4 regions of the Paenibacillus sp. FSL L8-0470 genome follow, and region 4 is predicted to be linked to each of the others. Evidence: riboswitches for the same ligand, from Rfam matches in the RefSeq annotation. Region 4 holds a riboswitch; each other region holds the start of a gene.

Region 1 (3,127 bases), 590 kb from region 4:
TGTACTGTCCAATTCTGTCTGGCTGGCAGCAGCTGCCCCGGCATTCACAAACAATGCGCTGGCCGGAACCGTCACTTTGGCTTGGCTTTGACTTTGCCACATTAAGCGGATATTCGCATCGCCGGCATTCTCGTAATACTCAACCTTGATGTCGTACAACTGACCGCCTGTTAAAGCGATGCTTCCGGTACGCTCGGCTCCGCTCTGTTTCATCCAGCTGTCAATGACAGCTTTACCGTTAATATAAACGCGGATACCGTCATCCGAAGTGGTAAAAAACTGATAAGTCTCACTATACGTTGGCTTGATTTGACCGGTCCAGCGGACGGAGAAGGAATCTATACCGATTGAAGGATCCGGCGAACCCTGGCGCCAGTTAAAATTAAGCAATGCATCATTGCGCACCAAGGCGGGCGTACCGGAAAGCGTCATGTTTTTGAAGTACTCTCCCTTAAGTCCGCTCACCACAGGCGCTTCCACTGAATCATTAGAGTCAGGCGTTGGTACAGGTGCTGGCGTAACCTTAGGTGTTGGCGTTGCCGTAGATGTTGCCGTTGGTGTTGGCGTCGATGTTGCCGTTGGCGTTGGCGTCGGTGTTGCCGTTGGCGTTGGCGTCGGTGTTGCCGTCGGTGTTGGCGCAGTGGCCGGTGCACTCCAACTCTTATATTGATCCCGGGTCAGTGTATAGCTATCGCTCATGAAACTCTTAATCGTAGTTGTGCTGTTTTTCTCATAGAGCATTTTTCCCCAGTTCATCATGAAAACGAAATTTTTCTGGGAGAGCTTCAGTTTGGCTGTGCTGGGCATCTCACCGTTCTCACCAATACCTATCGGTTTACCGGCAGCCAGACTAAGCAAACTGTCATAGTACTTATTCATATAATCGTTATCATATATATCTGCTGCAAGAACATCCACTTTGCTAGCGCCCGGATAGGTCAGCGCATAAGGATCGGACCAGGCATTCGGTGCATTAGGGTTCCATACCCACAACAGATTGTTTAATTGATGAACGTTCACGAAACGGTCATACATAATATTCCACAGTTCAGCAAAATTACTTTTCTTCCCCCACCAGAACCAGTTGCCGTTCATTTCATGATAAGGTCTCCAAAGTACAGGAACGCCCGCATCCCGCAAGCTTTTAAGAGACACCGCCACTTTATCCAGATCCGTGATCAGGCTGGCGTATTCTGTCGTGCCCGGCGTTACATACCTGTTAAATTCCGCTTGGGTGAGCGGCTTCTGCACATTGGACCAGAGGTACGCCGTCCCCGGCAGATTCTGATGAAAGGTCATTGTGACAATGCCGCCGTTCTTGTACCAGTTGATCGCGCTGTTCACCACATTCTTGCGCTGCGAAGCAGCCGTACTCTCCGACTGGCCGCTAATTACGCCAAGCTCATATCCGTGAAGAGCAGCATATTCTCCGCTTGTTCCCTTCAGCTTGTTGCTGAATTCATCCGGGCTCTCCAAATAATCGTGCTGTCCAGTGATAATCCCTTTTCCGGTAATGGAATAGAGATTACTAAGCAGCTTGACAGCTTCGGCTGAAGCGTCCGGATTAACCGGCACTGCTGTGCTTGATGAGGCTTCTGCGGTTGAAGGCGACAGCCCAAACCCTAAAGGCACAGTGGTTAACAATATGGCAAGAGACAACAATGTGGACAGCAGACGAGACTTACGGTAAGTTTTCAAAATTATCTTCCTTTCGGTAGCCAGGCTGCCACTCTTGCGAAGGCCCTATGGCTTTGCGTCCCTATCTTTCGATTAGGTTTGCCTTGTCGTTTTGGAAGGATTTATCCCTCTTACCGTAAGTATCGTCCCTATGAAGTTTTTATTTAGAGCATTAATAAAAATAGATTAATAAATGGTTCTAAATGCCTGTTTTAGATTTGCAACAATTGGTTAAATAGATTATTTAGGCCTACGAGATAAACTGTTGCAAAGCTATATCTTCCCAATCCAAGGTGATGCGGATGTTATCCTCCTCTACCAGTTCCGAACCGGTCTGTACCTCAATAAACTCTACATCCGTCAGCGCAAGGATCGCATGTTTGGTGCCTTCCGGTATACGAACCACATCTCCTGCCTTGACATTATGCATCTTCTCATTAATCACAATGCTTGCTTCACCGCTGACAAATGTCCAGATTTCACTTCGTTTATGGTGCAGCTGGTAACTGATATTTTTACCCTCTTCGATAAAAATCCGTTTGGTCAGCACTTCATTTCCCTCATCGTATTTCACATAATCTATGACTTTATAATGGCCCCAGCGGCGTTCTTCGTACATCGGTCTTTGTTCAAAAGACTTCAGCACTTCCTTGATTCTCGGACTCTCCGCTTTATGGGTAACCAAAATCCCGTCCGGGCTGGCAGCGATAATCAGATCCTTCGCACCGATCACCGTAATCGGAATATCCAGCTCATTAATCAGGCATGTGCCTTCGGAATCCGCCGTCACGAACCCTTTGCCTACATGATTGCTGTTCATTTCTTCAGTTAGCGTGTTCCAGGTGCCCAGATCCTTCCAGAACCCGGCATAAGGCTGAACTACGATTTTCTCCTCTTTTTCCACCACTTCATAGTCAAAGCTGATGGAAGCAAGCAGTTTGTACTGCTTCTGCAGTTCCTCATAGTTCAGCGGCAATCCCTTACGCTGCAGAATATCAAGCAGATAACCCAGGCGGAACGCGAACACGCCGCAGTTCCAGAGGGCATTCCGGCTGATCAGTTCCTCGGCCTGCTCACGGTCAGGTTTCTCCTGGAAGTGGCTTACCTGCAGATAGCCGCTTGCTCCCGCCTCAGCGCTGGTAGGAATGATGTATCCGTATTTTTCTGAAGCATGCTCGGGTACTACACCCATTAGCGCCAGGTTCGCTCCGCTCTCCTGCATCGTTTGCTCAAGCTGCACTACTGTATCGAAGAAGGCGGCTTCCACATAAGGATCGACCGGGAGGATGGCCACGGTCTCGCTTGGCGAAACGCCTTCCATGGAATACAGGTAGGCTGCTGTCAGGGCAATCGCCGGAAACGTATCGCGGCGTTCCGGCTCAACGATGATAGGCACCTCGCTGCCAAGCTGGCTCTGAATCATTTCCACCTGGCTGCGGCCGGTAGCCAG
Region 2 (3,127 bases), 2.7 Mb from region 4:
GATTTCCGCCTTTTCAGTGACCTGAAGTGGTTGATCGCAATGGCGTACAGCCAAGCCGCAAAGCTTGATTGGCTATGATGCCCGCGGAGTTTCTGGTATGCCTTAATAAATGTTTCCTGGGCCAAATCCTGTGCATCCTGGTGACTGGCGCCCATACCGAGCAGCAGACCATACAAGCTTGACTTGTATTTGTCTACAAGTACCGCAAAGGCCTCCCGGTTGCCCTGCAGCACTTCGGCAATGATTTGTTCGTCGTTTTCCTGTGCCTTCATCCAGTGCCTCCAATTGATTTATTTGTATATAAGACGCACCAGCGCCACAATATTTCTCACTTTTAATAAAAAAGAAAGATTATGTTCAGATCATACTACACATTGCAGGGGGAAGAGAGAATGAAACAAGACGAAGCAATCCGTCAGGTAGGCCTGGCCGTAAAGGGTGATCCGGCAGTCAGGGCGGTATTTCTGAAAGGCGCACATGCCAGAGGAGAGCAGGATGCTTACTCGGATGTTGATTTGTACTGTTTGGTCCACAGCGAGGGCTTGACAGATTTTTTAGCGCGCAGAATATCCCATATGGAGAGCTATAAACCGCTGATATTGTGGTCGGAAGCTAACTTCGTAGGCCCGCAAATTGTTGGCGTATTTGAAGACGGTCTGCATTTCGATCTTTATACAGTGACTGAGGAGAGTCTGAAACAAACTGAGCAAATCCTTGTCCTGTATGATCCCGAGGGATATCTTGCCAACTACAAGGCAGCAGAGAGCTTCCCCATGTCGGATGCGGAGATTACGAGGATCCTTTCCGGTTTCACTTTCAGCCTTCTGGAATTTGAAACCGCGTATCTTCGCGGCGATTTGCTCTGGGCACATCGGCTCGGCAGTCATCTGGCGGCAGATCTAATGGCGGTTCTGCGGCATGTAGTAGATCCTTCTACAGCGCAGCTAGGTATTAAGAGACTGCATCACAAACTCAGTCCACAGCAACTGGATGAGTTAACAGGAGCGTTAAATGGTCTTGGACCGGACGCATTACCTTCAGGTGTGAAGAAGCTGGTGGACCTCGCTGCAGCGTTAATTGCAGACTTGACAGAACGGCTGTCAGAGAACTGGAATCAACGTTTTTTCGATTTTATGGTCAAACGGATCTATGCACTATCGTAGCCAAACAGATACAGCGAACAATATTTGAATGTGAGAAAAAAGGAGGATAATGACTGCTATTGTCGAATTATAAATTTAGATAGATAATAAATACCAAAATATGTTTGTGATTCGGAAGCGCCAGCTGATGAACAAAGGCAACTCCGCCGAAAGGCGGAAGACGCAAAGCCACCGGTCTAAACCGCTCACGAAAGCGGCATGACAGCGGGGACGCTCATGTAGTTTGGTTTTTTGTTGTCTAAATACAACAAAAGGAGAATAAAAAAACATGTTTTTGAAGATTCGCCACAAATTGAGGCCAGGCTTAACGTTTATTCTGGCTGCGGTCTTGGCTGCAGGCCCCCTGATTGCCACTCCGGTCCACGCAGCTGCGAAGTACACTTTTACGGATGTCAAAACTGCATATAACATGCCGCTTGACTACAACTACAAGTTCACAGGTGACACGATCGCTTCACTGGAGAAGGATAGCAAAGGGGCTTATCAGCTGTACTTACATAACTGGAAGAAGAAGACGACGGAGAAGGTCACTTCAACTAACACGTTCAAAACGAACTTGCAGCTCCTGGGAGACAGTGTTTATTATTATGAGTCCACAATTGAAGTGACTAAGCAAATTAATATCTACCCGAAGAAGCTGGTACAGTACAATTTGAAAACCAAAAAAACAAGCGAGCTTCCGCTGGAAGTGAATAATCCGGAATTACTCGGTGTGGGTGATAAATATTATGCACACAGCAGTAGCTCATATTTTTACTTCACTAACAAAACGACGCTGGAAACCCAGACCATTAATGATCTCGGTTTTGATCAGGTCTACCAGTTTGTAGATGACAAGTTCATCTATAGCAAATGGGACACCGGCACGTTGTATCTGTATGATCTGCCAAGTTCAAAAACAACTGAGATTTATAAGCTGAAAGAAAATGAATCCTTCAACCTCGTAGCTTCGAATGGTAAAGATATTGTCTGGATGATTGACTCCAAAGAAGTGGATACTGCCGGCAAGACCAAAAATTACTTCATTTATATGACGATGGACCGCAGTAAAGCCGGAGCCCCGGTAAAAGTATTGCTTAAACGTGAATGGGTAATTGGCGACCGGAATGATCTATTAATCGTGGGTGACAATTATGCGGTGTTCTCGGAAATGATGAACAATAAACTGGTAGCCCGCGGAGTGAACCTCCGAAACGGGGAACTCTTTTTGCTTGGGGAACGAAACCGCAGTGCGGACAATTTTGTGTATTTTAATAAAGACACTTTGATCTCACGCGACGCGAATGACTATATTGTGCTTCGTACAATAGTCAGAACACCATAAATAAATTTTTAGAAACTATCAAAAAAAAGTGCAATTTGATGATAGCAGTAAAGCGGTAAATCTTGGGTATCAACCTATTTCCAATGAATCCCGCAATCACAAATTAAAAAAACAACTAGAGGAGTGCGTTAAAAAATGATCGCAGAAACTAAAATGTACCCGGAATTCAACACCATCTTCATCAGCTTGCATGGATTTGCCGAATTGGCTGAAACGGTAAAAGAAGTGGAAATATTCGAGGCGTCCATGCCGACCTTGCCGATTCACGAGATGTCTCTGATTATTGACTGCAATGATATGGCGCCCTTCAAGCCGGAGATATTGCCGGTTCTGGAACGCTGCTATGTGCTGTATAACGGATTTAAACATGCGGTTCTGGTGAATCCGAAGAAAGTGGTAGCCAAATCTCAATTACAGAGAGTAGCTCCAAGCGCCGGATTTAAAGGACATTTTGTGGACACGGTGGAAGAGGCATGGGCAATCGTTAAATCCTAAATCCTAAATCGTATATCCTAAATCTAAGCAGAGGGTGGTCGACCATGGCTAATGTCAAAATAATAAGCACCGAAGTGTACCATCCTGCCTATAAGATCAGCAATGAGGAATTGGCTCTGCAGGCCGGATCTTCAGCGGACAAGCT
Region 3 (3,127 bases), 1.9 Mb from region 4:
ACCTCCAGCACTTCCGATAACCTGACTGTCCTTGGCTCCGGTTACTACAGGGGTCTTCACTTCCGGGGTTGAACCCGGGTTCGGATCTGCGCCTGGATTTGGAACTGCACCTGGATTTGAGGTTGTCCCTGGAGTTGGAGTCGTTCCTGGGGTTGGGGTTACCGCTGGACTTGGAGTGGCTCCCGGACTCGGAGGGGTTGATCCTTCCTTCAGGTCAATCGACTCTATGTAGTCATCCTTCTTGCTGTAAAGCAGCTTATCCCCGGTAATGCCGATCAGCTTCGTTCCGGGCTCTATTGCTGGCAGTGATTTCACTGCATATGTAGAAAGGTTCACTTGCTGCAATGTGGCAGCACCGTCCCTCTCCTCTTGAAAAACTGCCTGCCCTTCACCTATCGACATGAAGGCATACTGGGTTCCTCCAGGCTTCATCTCGGTGAGATCCACAGGCAGAGCAGTCAGATCCTTGATATTCAGAATCACATATTTGCTCTCGGAAGACCCATTTTTTTGCTTAAACAGCACATCGCTGCCGTTAAAAACAAACCAGTCCACATAGCTTGCTCCGCCCAGACTAACAAGTGCACGCGTAGCTCCGCTTTTCAAATGGAGCAGACTGAGCCCCCCGTCACGGGCATTCTTATACACCACATTGCCGCCGGCCAGCACCGGGAAACGTCCTTCGCCAAGGTCGGCTTCAACACCCGTAGCCAGATCATGATAGATCATGCTGCCGTAATTTTTGCGCTCGTACCAGACTACACCGGCTCCATCCGTAGTCGGATTGCCATATGTGCCAGACTGTTTGTTAAGCTTTCTTCGGGTACCCGTCTCAAGATCGGCAGTGTAAATATCCCAGTTCAGTGAAGACTCCTGCTCTGTTCCTTTGTCGGCCCACACTGCAACGTTGCCGCTCACATAAGGCGCATCCTTGGCGGATGAACCCGATGTAAGAACAGTGCTGGCACCACTGGCCTGATTCATCGCGTGAACCTGCTTCACCCCATCGGCCCCTGCTTCCAGCCATACGATCCGGTTACCGGATACGTTATAGTCCGTTCTACCCGGATCGGTCCCGGCAGCCAAAACCTGCTTCATGCTAAGGCCGCCGCTAATCAGGCCCACAAGCAAACTCACCGCCACTGCGGAAACAACCATCCGCGAAAACTTCCCTTTCCTAATAAACCTCATTTACTTCTCTCCCCTAGCGCTATTTGTAGGCACGCCAAAAAACCAAGTGCCTTGAGCGGCCCGGCTGTCTTAACATCCTCCTTTGGATGAAGTAGACCCGTGGCTTTGCGTCTCCGACTTTCGTACGGATTTGCCTTTGTTTCAAACTCGGTTTTTCTGTCCCGTTATGGGTATACAAGTGTGACTTTAGATGTACAGGACTCTTTCTTTATCGGAATTTATCCCTATAAAATTAATAAGTCCTAGTTCTCCCTTACTTATATATCTTTTCCTTTTTTCGGAAATAGGCTTCGTTCTTCGGCATTTGTAAAGATTTACAACAAATATAGAAACAAAAAAACGGCATCTCTGCCGTTTAATTGTGTTATAGACTCTCAGGATTCGAACCCAGGACCTATATAAAGGATTTCACTAATTACTCCTGCTTTAAATGCTTGGCTGCGGCTGCAGGTGCAAACAGCGAGTTTGCAAGCAGAGCTACCGTTCCTTTATACACTGCGTGCGACGCTGCGACACTTCCCAAATGTCCTCCTATGTGCAGGTGAATCACTCCGTGAAGAGAGGACCAAATCGTACCTACAATAAATTCCGCATTTGAATCACCGGCGATTAGGCCTTGCTCTTGAGCGCTGACAATCACGGACAACAAGCGCCGCATAGCAGTAACAGTGCCTTTCATACTCTGCTCATCCGGTTTGAAATCGGCAAATGCTCCCCCAAACATCAATTTATAGTAGCTGGTGTAGCGCTGGCCAAATTCCCAATACACTTCTGCCAGATTAATTAAATACTGCTGCAGATCCTCTGACTGTGAAGCACTCTCAAATTCGCTCGAGAGTATTTTGCAGCCCTCCAGATATAATTGCTGGGCTAAACCTTCTTTATTAGCAAACAGACTATAGATGATCTTGGTCGAGCAACCCATCTTCTGAGCTACTTTTCGCACGGTGACAGCTTCCGGCCCTTCTTCCTGAAGAATAAAGGCTGCTGCATCAACTACGAGTTGACGAAGACTAGCTGTGTTCTGTAAGCGGGCTTCCTGGTAGGTTGTCAGCTTTCTATTGCTTGCGTCAGCAAAATTATTAGGTTCATTCAACTTAATCGCCTTCTTTATTTATGTTGTTATTCTCGGGAAACGCAGTTTCCAATCATATACCACGCATTCTATACAGTCGATTCCACAAAGTCAATCATACATACACATATCTTCTTGCAAATTTTTAAAAAAGAAGGTTTGACTTTCTCCAGCCAGCGGGTTACTATGATTTCAACAGGAAACAACGTTTCCTAACGAATACATCGTTTTAATAGGAGGAATAATTTTATGAATATTCAAGGAAAATGGTCGCTAGTCACGGGTGCCTCTTCCGGTATTGGCGAACAATTCGCAATACAGCTGGCTAAACAAGGAAGTCATCTGGTTCTCGTAGCCAGATCTAAGAACAAACTCGATGACTTGGCAGCGGAGCTCGAAAGAAGCTATAACATCAAGGTCAAAGTCATAGCTATGGATCTTACGGAAGCAAGTGCACCAAGCGAATTGTTCCAGCAATGCCAGCTGTTGAAACTTGAGATTGAGCTGCTGGTCAATAATGCCGGATTTGCCACTCATGGGAGGTTCGAGCAAATCTCAGGCCAGCGGCAGCATGAGGAGATTATGTTGAATGTTGCTGCCGTCGTAAATATGACTCATTTATTCTTGCCGGATATGCTGCGCAGAAGCTCTGGTACTGTGATCAATGTATCGTCCACCGCAGGATTTCAGCCGCTCCCCTATATGGCTGTGTATGGGGCAACCAAAGCTTTTGTCTTGTCCTTTACAGACGCATTATGGTGGGAGAATCGTGACCGTGGAGTCCAGTTCTTTGCACTTTGCCCCGGTTCTACAGATACAGCTTTCTTCACCGTCGTGGGGACGGAGGATGCTTCAGTCGGG
Region 4 (3,127 bases):
CGTTGGGTCTGCCGTTGGTGTCGGTGTTGGTGTCGGTGTCGGTACCGGCGTTGGCGTTGGCGTCGCCGTCGGTATCGGCGTCGGTGTTGGCGTCGTCGTCGGTATCGGCGCTGGTGTTGGTGTTGGCACCGGTGTTGGCGTTGGTGTCGGCACCGGTGTTGGCGTCGTCGTCGATATCGGCGCTGGTGTTGGTGTTGGCACCGGTGTTGGCACCGGTGTCGGCGTTGGTATCGCCGTCGGTGTTGGCGTCGCCGTTGGTGTCGGTGTCGCCGTTGGTGTTGGTGTTGGCGTTGGTACCGGCGTTGGCGTTGGTGTCGGCACCGGTGTTGCTGTCGGCGTTGGCGTCGGTGTCGCCGTTGGTGTCGGTGTTGGTACCGGCGTTGGCGTTGGTACCGGCGTTGGCGTCGCCGTCTGTGTCGGCGTTGGCGTTGGTGTCGGCACCGGTGTTGCTGTCGGCGTTGGCGTCGGTGTCGCCGTTGGTGTCGGTGTTGGCGTCGCCGTCGGTGTTGGCGTCGCCGTTGGTGTCGGCGTCGCCGTCGGTGTTGGCGTCGCCGTTGGTGTCGGTGTCGCCGTTGGTGTTGGTGTTGGCGTTGGTACCGGCGTTGGCGTCGCCGTCGGTGTCGGTGTCGGTGTTGGCGTCGCCGTCGGTGTCGCCGTTGGTGTCGGTGTCGGTGTTGGCGTCGCCGTCGGTGTCGCCGTCGGTGTCGCCGTTGGTGTCGGTGTCGGTGTTGGCGTCGCCGTCGGTGTCGCCGTTGGTGTCGGTGTCGGCCCGACTGGCGGCACCGTTCCCTCAAAGGTATGATGATGCATCTGAATATAACCGCTGAATCCTTTTGCAATAAGAGTACCATGCAGCTCAGCACGGCTGAACGCCACAAAGGCATGAGGCGCTAACATGGAGCCTTCAATGGTCGTGTTGCCATTAGCTACAGAAGAAGCTTCGTAGAAGTTGAACAACACATTATGAGATTTTCCGTTCCACATTTGAAAATCCGGAATGACGACCTTATTCCCGCTTACATTGATAATTACCGTGGCGTTTCCTGCAATATTGAACTGGAGACCGTTGGTAACCGCCAAATCCGCAGCAGTCAAATGAATGACATTAAAGGAATCCGGAGCGTTAATCGTCATTTTCCCTCCATCTCTGACAAAGGGCTGCGTTTGTTTCAGAGCAGCGAGTTCACTCGAACGCTGAATCAAAAATTGCTCCTCAGCTTGAAAATCGATCGGATGATCCTGCCGCTTACCTCCTTTAAGATCGGCTCCTGAACTTTTCATACTGCCTCCATACACAGAGGTGCCATAAACTGTTCCATTTGAAAAGTCGATGTCTTTGCCGGCGATAAGCACATCTCCGCCCACAGCATCCTTGGATACGCCATATCCCTGAAGAGTAATGTTCCCTGCAGCAGCGAGCCGTCCGTGGATCTGGTCATTGCTTTGTGCAAAATCTCCAAAGATAAAGGCGTTGAAATTCCCGGCGACTCCCAGCACCGGTGTTGGGGTGTACGGCATACTTGCCGCCGCTTCTGCATTGATCCCCGGATGAAGCATATTGCCGACGGTTAAAACCCCCGTCAGAATCAAGGCTAATGATTTTTTCCTCAACAATGATATGTACCTCCTATGTAACTATTCTATGAATGCACAGATTAGCCCGTAACAACAAAAAGACCGCCAAGAAGGGTTAGCTTCATGGCGGCCGGACGATCGTGGCACCTTTAGAGTGCTGTAGATTCCTGACTTTGCGTCCCGCTCTTTCGAACGGTTTGCGATTATACATGAGAAGTTGGTAACAGTTGTTTTCTATGTAGTCTATGACTTTTGTTACTTTCGGACTAGAATCAGTCTATCTCTTCACCCCTCCGTTTGTCAATCTATTCCTTATTTTTTTTGCTAGATTCTCTGAAAAAGTCCTCAATTCCGCAACACATAAGGGTTTCGTTGTATTCACCGATCACATAAAACAAATTTTCAATATTAAAAATTAGTATATTCGAACCATTTTTCAACTCATGTCGAAACAGCAAAAAAACTGTCGCCAGCTCTTGGCAGCAGTTTTTAGTCATTGTCAATTTACATAAGTCAGCGGGCAACGGCCGGACTTAGGATTTGTATATTTTATAACAGCTGAACCCAGCCGATCATGGACATCCATAGTGGAACACTTAAAAACAACCCGAACAACAACCCGCGGCGGAGACTTCCCTCATAATTCATCACAATTCTCCTTTTTAATGAGCTTTATTTTTCAATATTTATTATTTCAATTTTAATATAAAATAATTCTTATAATTATTTTGTGAATTATGTCACATTGTTTCAGTTGTTTAGAAATTCCATTGATTAATTTTCGAATAATCGGTTAAAATACGAATATACGTTCTTATTAGAGGTGATTGAATTTATGCATAGAGCGGAGAGTAACGATAATACACTGGTCAAATCCTATATATTGCTTCCGCTGATTTTATCAGCCTTTGAACGGGATTCAGCCATTATGTCGACACAACTGCGGACCCCCGCCCCATACATGGATGTTCTCCGTACTGCTGCGAATGCGGCTACTGCCGATCTGAGGGATGTGCGCGCCGAAATGAGGAAACGCGGAGTTAAAGTCTATGAACAGCAGCGGCTCCAGGTCGGCATCGAGGCCAAATTTATATGCCGGGGATATCATGAACGGATGCTGCTACTGGATGACGTCATCGCTGCACAGGCCGCTATCCATATGCGCAAATACCTGGGACTCGATATCTCCGGCTACTACAGTTATGAGGAACAGTACAAAATCAAACCCGGTCCTCAAGCAAGCCTATAGACTTTGGAGCGTTGAAGAATAAAAACAGGCCTCGCCATGGGAGTCGGCAAGACCTGAATAAAGTACCTGCTATAAATTACATTAAAACCTTCCAATAGCCCAATGTGCCGAAAATAACTACCAGCGCCACGGGATATAGAATTCTCCGGCTTACCTTATCCTTAAACGTAAGAAATAAACATAACATGCAAAGCCACGCAATAAGAAGACTGCCCATTTCCTATGCATACGCTCCTTCCTGAACAACCTGATTGGCTCCGGCAGAGATAAAGATACACAAAGCCCTATATTTAAAAAGATACC

What was found. Region 4 has a riboswitch for cyclic di-GMP ahead of NST99_RS02345 (collagen-binding domain-containing protein). Riboswitches for the same ligand answer to the same signal wherever they lie in the genome.
Region 1: linked by a shared signal. The riboswitch ahead of NST99_RS05045 (PA14 domain-containing protein) and the one ahead of NST99_RS02345 (collagen-binding domain-containing protein) in region 4 are both predicted to bind cyclic di-GMP.
Region 2: linked by a shared signal. The riboswitch ahead of NST99_RS14600 (hypothetical protein) and the one ahead of NST99_RS02345 (collagen-binding domain-containing protein) in region 4 are both predicted to bind cyclic di-GMP.
Region 3: linked by a shared signal. The riboswitch ahead of NST99_RS11020 (S-layer homology domain-containing protein) and the one ahead of NST99_RS02345 (collagen-binding domain-containing protein) in region 4 are both predicted to bind cyclic di-GMP.

What each region holds. Positions count from the first base shown of each region.
Region 1 is NZ_JBBOZM010000001.1:1,094,530-1,097,656, reverse strand. Features, by position in the region: gene NST99_RS05045 (PA14 domain-containing protein) at 1-1,698, opposite strand, end outside; cyclic di-GMP riboswitch class I at 1,711-1,791, opposite strand; gene NST99_RS05040 (sugar phosphate nucleotidyltransferase) at 1,928-3,127, opposite strand, start outside.
Region 2 is NZ_JBBOZM010000001.1:3,230,587-3,233,713, forward strand. Features, by position in the region: gene NST99_RS14590 (RNA polymerase sigma factor) at 1-272, opposite strand, end outside; gene NST99_RS14595 (nucleotidyltransferase domain-containing protein) at 393-1,163, shown strand; cyclic di-GMP riboswitch class I at 1,290-1,381, shown strand; gene NST99_RS14600 (hypothetical protein) at 1,432-2,487, shown strand; gene NST99_RS14605 (hypothetical protein) at 2,623-2,982, shown strand; gene NST99_RS14610 (ketoacyl-ACP synthase III) at 3,027-3,127, shown strand, end outside.
Region 3 is NZ_JBBOZM010000001.1:2,448,779-2,451,905, reverse strand. Features, by position in the region: gene NST99_RS11020 (S-layer homology domain-containing protein) at 1-1,191, opposite strand, end outside; cyclic di-GMP riboswitch class I at 1,243-1,336, opposite strand; gene NST99_RS11015 (TetR/AcrR family transcriptional regulator) at 1,607-2,287, opposite strand; gene NST99_RS11010 (SDR family NAD(P)-dependent oxidoreductase) at 2,516-3,127, shown strand, end outside.
Region 4 is NZ_JBBOZM010000001.1:507,595-510,721, reverse strand. Features, by position in the region: gene NST99_RS02345 (collagen-binding domain-containing protein) at 1-1,614, opposite strand, end outside; cyclic di-GMP riboswitch class I at 1,698-1,787, opposite strand; gene NST99_RS02340 (hypothetical protein) at 2,411-2,824, shown strand.